One region of the Desulfovibrio sp. Huiquan2017 genome, then DNA from elsewhere that is predicted to be linked to it. Evidence: riboswitches for the same ligand, from Rfam matches in the RefSeq annotation. Region 1 holds a riboswitch; each other region holds the start of a gene.
The links. A riboswitch is a leader RNA that binds a small molecule or an ion and turns the genes downstream of it on or off. The one in region 1 is predicted to bind cobalamin.
Positions count from the first base shown of each region.

Region 2: linked by a shared signal. The riboswitch ahead of J0909_RS03565 (ribonucleoside triphosphate reductase) and the one ahead of metE (5-methyltetrahydropteroyltriglutamate--homocysteine S-methyltransferase) in region 1 are both predicted to bind cobalamin.
Region 3: linked by a shared signal. The riboswitch ahead of J0909_RS16020 (sirohydrochlorin cobaltochelatase) and the one ahead of metE (5-methyltetrahydropteroyltriglutamate--homocysteine S-methyltransferase) in region 1 are both predicted to bind cobalamin.

Region 1 covers NZ_JAFMPN010000016.1:16,897-19,156, forward strand. Annotated here, with positions in the region: gene metE (5-methyltetrahydropteroyltriglutamate--homocysteine S-methyltransferase) at 1-1,055, opposite strand, end outside; cobalamin riboswitch at 1,173-1,358, opposite strand; gene J0909_RS14295 (heavy metal translocating P-type ATPase) at 1,931-2,260, shown strand, end outside.
Region 2 covers NZ_JAFMPN010000003.1:187,838-190,097, reverse strand. Annotated here, with positions in the region: gene J0909_RS03565 (ribonucleoside triphosphate reductase) at 1-1,009, opposite strand, end outside; cobalamin riboswitch at 1,186-1,362, opposite strand; gene J0909_RS03560 (methylenetetrahydrofolate reductase) at 1,427-2,260, opposite strand, start outside.
Region 3 covers NZ_JAFMPN010000019.1:78,441-80,700, reverse strand. Annotated here, with positions in the region: gene J0909_RS16025 (chemotaxis protein CheA) at 1-742, shown strand, start outside; cobalamin riboswitch at 756-933, shown strand; gene J0909_RS16020 (sirohydrochlorin cobaltochelatase) at 1,056-2,030, shown strand; gene J0909_RS16015 (FecCD family ABC transporter permease) at 2,035-2,260, shown strand, end outside.

The sequences.
Region 1 (2,260 bases):
TTCTGTACGGCGAAGGCCATCCACTGCTTCAGTTCCGGGTCCAGCGCGGTCTCGCCTTCAACGTCCATGGGGGAATGGAGCAAAGAGCAGCTCGAACCGATCATGATCTGAGCAGGCTTTGTCCGCTGGCAGGCTGCGTTCACTTTTCGCAGGGCGGTCTCCAACTCGGTCTTCCAGACGTTGCGTCCGTCCACCAGCCCCAGGGAGAGGGTCAGATGCGACGGCAGCTTGTCGAGGATCTCACCGAGTTGGCCGGGCCCCCGGACCAGGTCCACGTGCATCCCGTTCACCGGCAGGGACAAGGCCAGATCGAGGTTGTCACCCAGGGTGCCAAAATACGTGGCTAGCAGCAGGCGCGAACTGACGGCGGCCGCCCTGAGGCGGGAGTAGGCCGCGCCAAACGCCCGCTTCGCCTCCTCCGAAAGATCGGTGCACAGGATCGGCTCGTCCAACTGAATCCAGGTGCAGGTCCCGTCGAGTTCGGCGATGATCCGGCAATAGGCCTCAACCAGCCCGTCGAGGTGAGCCCACCGGTTGCAACCGCCGGTTTCCTTGGCCAGCATGAGGAAGGTGATAGGGCCGACCAGAACCGGTTTGGGGGAATGCCCCAGTTTGCGGGCAGACTCGACGGCGTCGAACAGCCTTGAGCCGGTCTTGGCAAAGGTCGTGTCAGGGGCCAGCTCCGGGACGATGTAGTGGTAGTTGGTGTCGAACCACTTGGTCATTTCCATGGCCGGGATGCCCTTTTCGGCATTGCCCCTTGCCATGTTGAAATACGTGGTCAAATCGATTTCGCCTCCGGACCAGCCGAAACGCGGCGGGACCGCGCCCAGCATGGCCACAGTGTCGAGGACGTGGTCGTACAGGGAAAAGTCGCCGACCGGGACGAGGTCGAGCCCGGCATCGGCCTGGATGGCCCAGTGACGATCCCTGAGCCCGTCGGCGGTGGCGACCAGTTCGGTCTCCCCGATCTCGCCCCGCCAGAATTGTTCCAGGGCCCATTTCAGTTCCCTGTTTGCCCCCATGCGGGGAAAACCCAAAACGTGCGCGTGCATGTCTACTCCATGGTTGAGAGTGAAAGACAAGGAGCGCATCCCGGCAACGGGCGATGAGCCGAAACGACATCATGCCGTCCTCTTTGCTCTGCAACACCAGCCCGCTCGCGAGTCCGTTCGCGCTCCGGCAAGACGTCTTCTGGCTTCCGGCCCCATCATGTTGAATCCCTTCCCGAATCCGGTGGTCATCAACGGGTATTGCCGGTTACAGCGGCGCGTCCGCAGCGGCTTCTCACCGCTTTCCGTTTCTTGCCAAATCCATATATCAAGATATTTTGATATATACTCTTGCCGGGCTTTGCAAACCTTTTCCCGCCTCGTCAGAGAAAACACGAACGGACGATCTCCGATTGCCCATATCTTTTGCCCGTCAACCACAAGACGTTCGCATTGCACCTACCCGATACACCGCGTTCCCCCCCTTGGCGCCCCTGTCATCGACTCGAACACAGCCTTCCGCCTGGTTTTTCAGACTTTCAAGCTGTACCCGGGACATTGAAGCCTCATTATGAACGCCAAGAAAAACACGCGCTCACTGTGCGACAAAATCTGTTGCCGCCAGGGCCTCCCTTTCGCTCGCCCCTATTCCCGTCAGGTCCCTGTTCGGCTGTGGGGCAAGGCCAACCACGGCTCAAGGCTCACTCGCATCCCCCTTGTCCCGGAGCGCGGCGAGTCGGAGATCAATCCACTATTTTTTCGTGACATTGATAGTAACTTTCAATATCAAGCAGAAGGCACGGCGGTTCGATACGGCTGATTCATAAGTGGAACCGTTAATTGTGAAAAGAATGTCTCCAACAGCCCGGCGCAGATATTCGTTATCAGAATCATGATTTGTGTATTTCAGACGCTACGCATAACCCACTGGTACAGCCATGACCGAAACAATCGAAATACGCCACGCCATCCCCGGCCGTATCCGCTACAGGATCAACGGACTACGACGCAACCAGGACCTGGCCCGGCAAATGACGGACAGCCTGCTCCGGCTCGATTTCATCGAGACGGTCAGGCCGAACCTCAAGTGCGCGAGCCTGGTGGTCTCGTTCACGCCCGACGAAACGCTGCCGCTCCGGATCTTGGACGCCCTCCGCGAAGTCCTGGGGATCACCCCAGCCCTGCGCGAACTGCCTATGGCCGGGGTGCCGGACTGCGCCTCCCCGCTCTGCGAATGCCGGGCCTGCCAGGCTACCCGCACCGGCTGC
Region 2 (2,260 bases), on a different contig from region 1:
AGTCCTTGGTCACGTTATACGTGGGGATGGGGAAGGAGAAGATGCGTCCGTCCGCGTCGCCGTCGAGCATGACTTCCAGGAAGGCGCGGTTGAACATGGCCATTTCCTCGGCGTATTCGCCGTAGGTGGAGTCCTTGAACTCGCCGCCGATGATGATCGGTTCCTTGGCGATGTGCGCGGGCGGTTGGAAGTCCAGGGTGAAGTTGGTGAACGGCGACTGTCCACCCCAGCGCGAGGTGGCGTTCAGGTTGTGCAGCAGCTTCTGGAGCTGCTGCTTGACGTCGTGGTAGCTCAGGCCGTCGTTGCGGATGAACGGGGCCAGATAGGTATCCACGTTGTTGAAGGCCTGGGCCCCGGCCCACTCATTTTGGAGGGTGCCGAGGAAATTGACTATCTGTCCGCAGGCCGCGTCGAAGTGCTTGGCCGGGGTGGACGAGCAACGATCGCGCAGGTTGAATCCTTCGAGCAGCAGGTCGCGCAGGGACCAGCCGGAGCAGTATCCGGCCAGACCGAAGGACAGGTCGTGGATGTGGAAGTAGCCGTGGGTGTGGGCCAGACGGACTTCCTCGGGGTACTTTTCAAGCATGTACCGGGCCTGGACCGCGCCCGCCATATGCAGGATCAGCCCCTGGTAGGAATGGGTCATGTTCGAGTTTTCGTTGACCCGCCAGTCGACGTTGTTCAGGTAGCTGTCGGTTACCTTGGCGATGTCCAGGAACGCTTCGTCCTGGGAGCGCAGTTCGCGCCGCTTTTCGCGGTAGATGATGTACCGCTCGGCCACTTTGAACAGGCGGGCATCCATGAGGACTTCCTGGACCATGTCCTGGACCTGTTCCTGCTCGGGGATGTCCACATCCGTGAGCTTTTTTTCCACTTTTCTGGCCAGCCGGTCGGCGAGCAGCGGGTCCTTGATGCCGCTGCCCTGGAGGGCCTTGAAAATGGCGTTGCCGATCCGTTTGGTGGACCAGGTCTCGATGCATCCGTCACGCTTGAGGATTTTGCTGGGCATTGAATGTCTCTTGCAGGCGTGAGACGCGGAAGGGTGCGCGCCGCACGAGGTGCGGCCGCAACAAAATCGCCTGCATTGTCGCCGATGAACGGATCTCGCGGCAGCACCGCGAGTCCTGACGACGGTTGTCGGGTAATACGCATTCTTGTCCGCATGCGGGTTCCGCGAACCGCATTCGGCAGGAAACGCTTCAGGTAGGTCTTCTGGCTTTCCCCGCCCGGCCCGCCTTCCCGCCTTGCGGCAGTGGCATGTTGGGCTGGACATTCTTACGGGGATCACAGCGGCGGGACCGCTCCGGCTTCGCACCGGATTCCCTGTTATGGCCCATGGCCACCTGAAGGACATCTGGAACGGCGTAAGACTAGCCAAAGGATTGGCGAAGCGCAAGAGCGGATTCGCCGTGATGGACGATTCATCTCAGCCGCACAGCTCCGGGACGCCTCGGAGAATGTCTAGGCATACGTCGGCATTATTGAGTGAATACAAGTGGATGCCGGGTGCTCCCAAGGCGAGTAGTTCGTGGATTTGCCGTCGGGCGATCTCCACTCCCTTGCGCCGCACGGCCTCGTCTCCGCCGGTGTCGAACGCCTCCCGGATTTCCAGGTAGAGCTTGAGCGGAATGTTTGCTCCGCACAGCGACAGGATGCGATCCAGGGACTGCATGGCCAGGACCGGCAGGATGCCCGGCACCACGGGATTGTCGATGCCCCGGGAGCGGAGCCGCCGCACCATGTCCTGGTATCGACGCACGTCGAAGAACAATTGGGTCACGCCGAATTCCGCACCGGTGTTGAACTTGTGGCAGGTCCAACGCAGGTCGTCGTCGATGGACGGGGACTCGGGGTGGGCGTCTGGGTAGCAGGCCGCGGCCACGCCCATCTCCGGCCATCCCCGGCGCACGAAATCCACCAAGTCCGAGGCGTGCCGGAAATCCTTCCAGGCTCCCGTCGGATCGTTGCCAGGCATGTCTCCGCGCAGGGCCAGGACATCGCCCACGCCCGCTGTCAGCAATCGGTCGATGTACTCGGCCACGCTCCGCTTTTCCGCGCCCACGCAGGTCAGATGCGACATGACCGTCAGCCCGAACCGCCCGTGCACCTCGGCCGCGATTTCCAGCGTGTTGTCCCGGAACGAGCCTCCCGCCCCGTAGGTGACCGAAGCGAATAACGGGTCGAGCCCGGCCAGTCGGTCCACCTGGTCGAAGAAACGGGGCCATTGGCCGCGTTCCTTGGGTGGGAAGAATTCAAGGGA
Region 3 (2,260 bases), on a different contig from region 1:
GGCCGACGACGGGCGCGGCCTGGATCCCGACCGCATCCTGGCCAAGGCCCTGGAAAAAGGGTTGGCCGATCCGGACAAGGAATACAAAACCGAGGAGATCCTCCAGTTCGTACTCCAGAGCGGCTTTTCCACCGCCGAAAAGATCACCGACGTGTCCGGGCGCGGCGTGGGCATGGACGCCGTGGTCAACGCCATCAAGGTCGCCCTGGACGGCGAGGTGTCCATCCAAAGCGAGCTGGGCAAGGGCGCGGCCTTCACCATTTCCATTCCGCTGGACCGCTCGGCCAACGAAGGCATCGTGGACGCCCTGGTCTGCAAGGTCGGCGGCGACACCTTCATCATGCCCAGCCGCGACGTGGTCGAGATTTACATGCCCCGGCGCAACGACGTGGTCGAACTGCCGGACGGCCGTGAAACCGTGGACGTGCGCGGCGAGATTCATTCCCTGCTCCGGTTGGCCGACCTCCTTGAGCTAACCCCGGAGATCGACAACATCGAGATGGCCCAAGCCATCGTGGTCCGAGTAGGCGACTACAAGGGCGCCATCCTGGTGGATGAGGTCCTCAGGCAGCAACAGGTGGTCATCACCGGCTTCACCGTCCCGGTCCAGGAAATCTTCAACATACCCATCCTGGGTTACGGTATGATGGGCGAATCCGACGCCCTGGTCATCGACGCCGAGGAGATGATCCAGCAGTTCCAGGAACGTATCACCAGGAACGCACGGTCGTCCTTGACATAAACGCCCTCCGGAGCATAGTTCACAATCTTCAGGTGTCCTCGGACTCAATAGGGAATCCCGTGCGAATCGGGAGCGGACCCGCCGCCGTGACGTTCTGCCGAACCATTTCCACACATGCCACTGGGGCTTGCCCCGGGAAGGCGGAAACGGGAGGGACCAGCCGGAAGACCTGCCTGGAGCGATCACATGGACTTGCCGCGGTGGTACGTGGGCTTGCCGCTGAGGTATAGAAGGGAAAATACGGATCCCCTTCCTCTAAATTCGAAGAGGAAGGGGATTTTCTTTCCCCACCCGCCCTTTATCGGAGAACATCATGACGTTCGTCAGAAACGCCGTCTTCCTGCTGCTCGCCCTGCTCCTGGCCGTCCCGGCCCAGGCCGGGCACCACGACGAAGGCCCGGCCAAACAGGCCGTGGTCCTGGCCGCCTTCGGCACTTCCTATCCCGAAGCGGTCAAATCCATCCTGAACATCAAGGCCAAAGTGGAACAGGCCAACCCCGGCGTGCCTGTGCGGCTGGCCTTCACCTCCAACATCATCCGCAAGATATGGCAGGAGCGCCAGAACGACGCGGCCTGGAAAAAGGCGCACGCCGACATCCCCGAGGAAGTCCTGTACGTCAAGCACCCCCTGGCGACCATCGCGGACCTCCAGAACGACGGCTACCGCGACATCACCGTGCAGTCCCTGCATGTCTTCGCGGGCGAGGAGTTCCACGACCTGATCACCCTGGTCGGCTCTCTCAGGTCCATTCGCACCCTGAAGCCGCGCCATGCGCCCTTTGTCCGGCTGGCTCTGGGCCGCCCGGCTCTGGGCATGCCCGGCGAGGCTCATCCCTATACAGAGGATCTGGCCACTGCGGCCAAGACCTTGAAAGCCGATGTGGACCGTGCCCGCAAGATGGACGCCGCCCTGGTCTACATGGGCCACGGCAACGACTACTTCTCCACCGGCATCTACTCGGAATTCCAGAAGGTCATGCGCGAAACCTACGACTACCCGATCTACATCGGCTGTGTCGAAGGGTTCCCCGCCTTCTCCGACATGGCCGTGGCGCTCAAGCATTCGGGCAAGAAGAACATCCTGCTCAAGCCGTTCATGATCGTGGCCGGCGACCATGCCTCCAACGACATGGCCGGCGACGAGGACGACTCGTGGAAGGTCCAGCTCACCAAGGCCGGATACAAGGTCACCCCGGACCTGACCGGCCTGGGCATGCTCGACGCCTGGGCCGAACTGTACGTGGCCCACGTCAAGGACGCCATGGCCCCGCGCCCGGGCGTGAAATAACCGTATGATCCACGCCGCCTCCCGCACTCCATTGCGCAATGGTCTGATCGTCGGGCTGCTCGCCGCCACGCTGGCCGGGCTGGCCCTGGCCGCCTGCGCCCTGGGGGTCATCCACATCCCGCCGAGCGAGGTCCTGCACGGCCTGGCAAGCGGATTGCGGGGGGCGGCGGACGCCCTGAACTCGACCACGGCGGGCATCCTCCTCGACGTCCGAGTGCCGCGCATCCTGA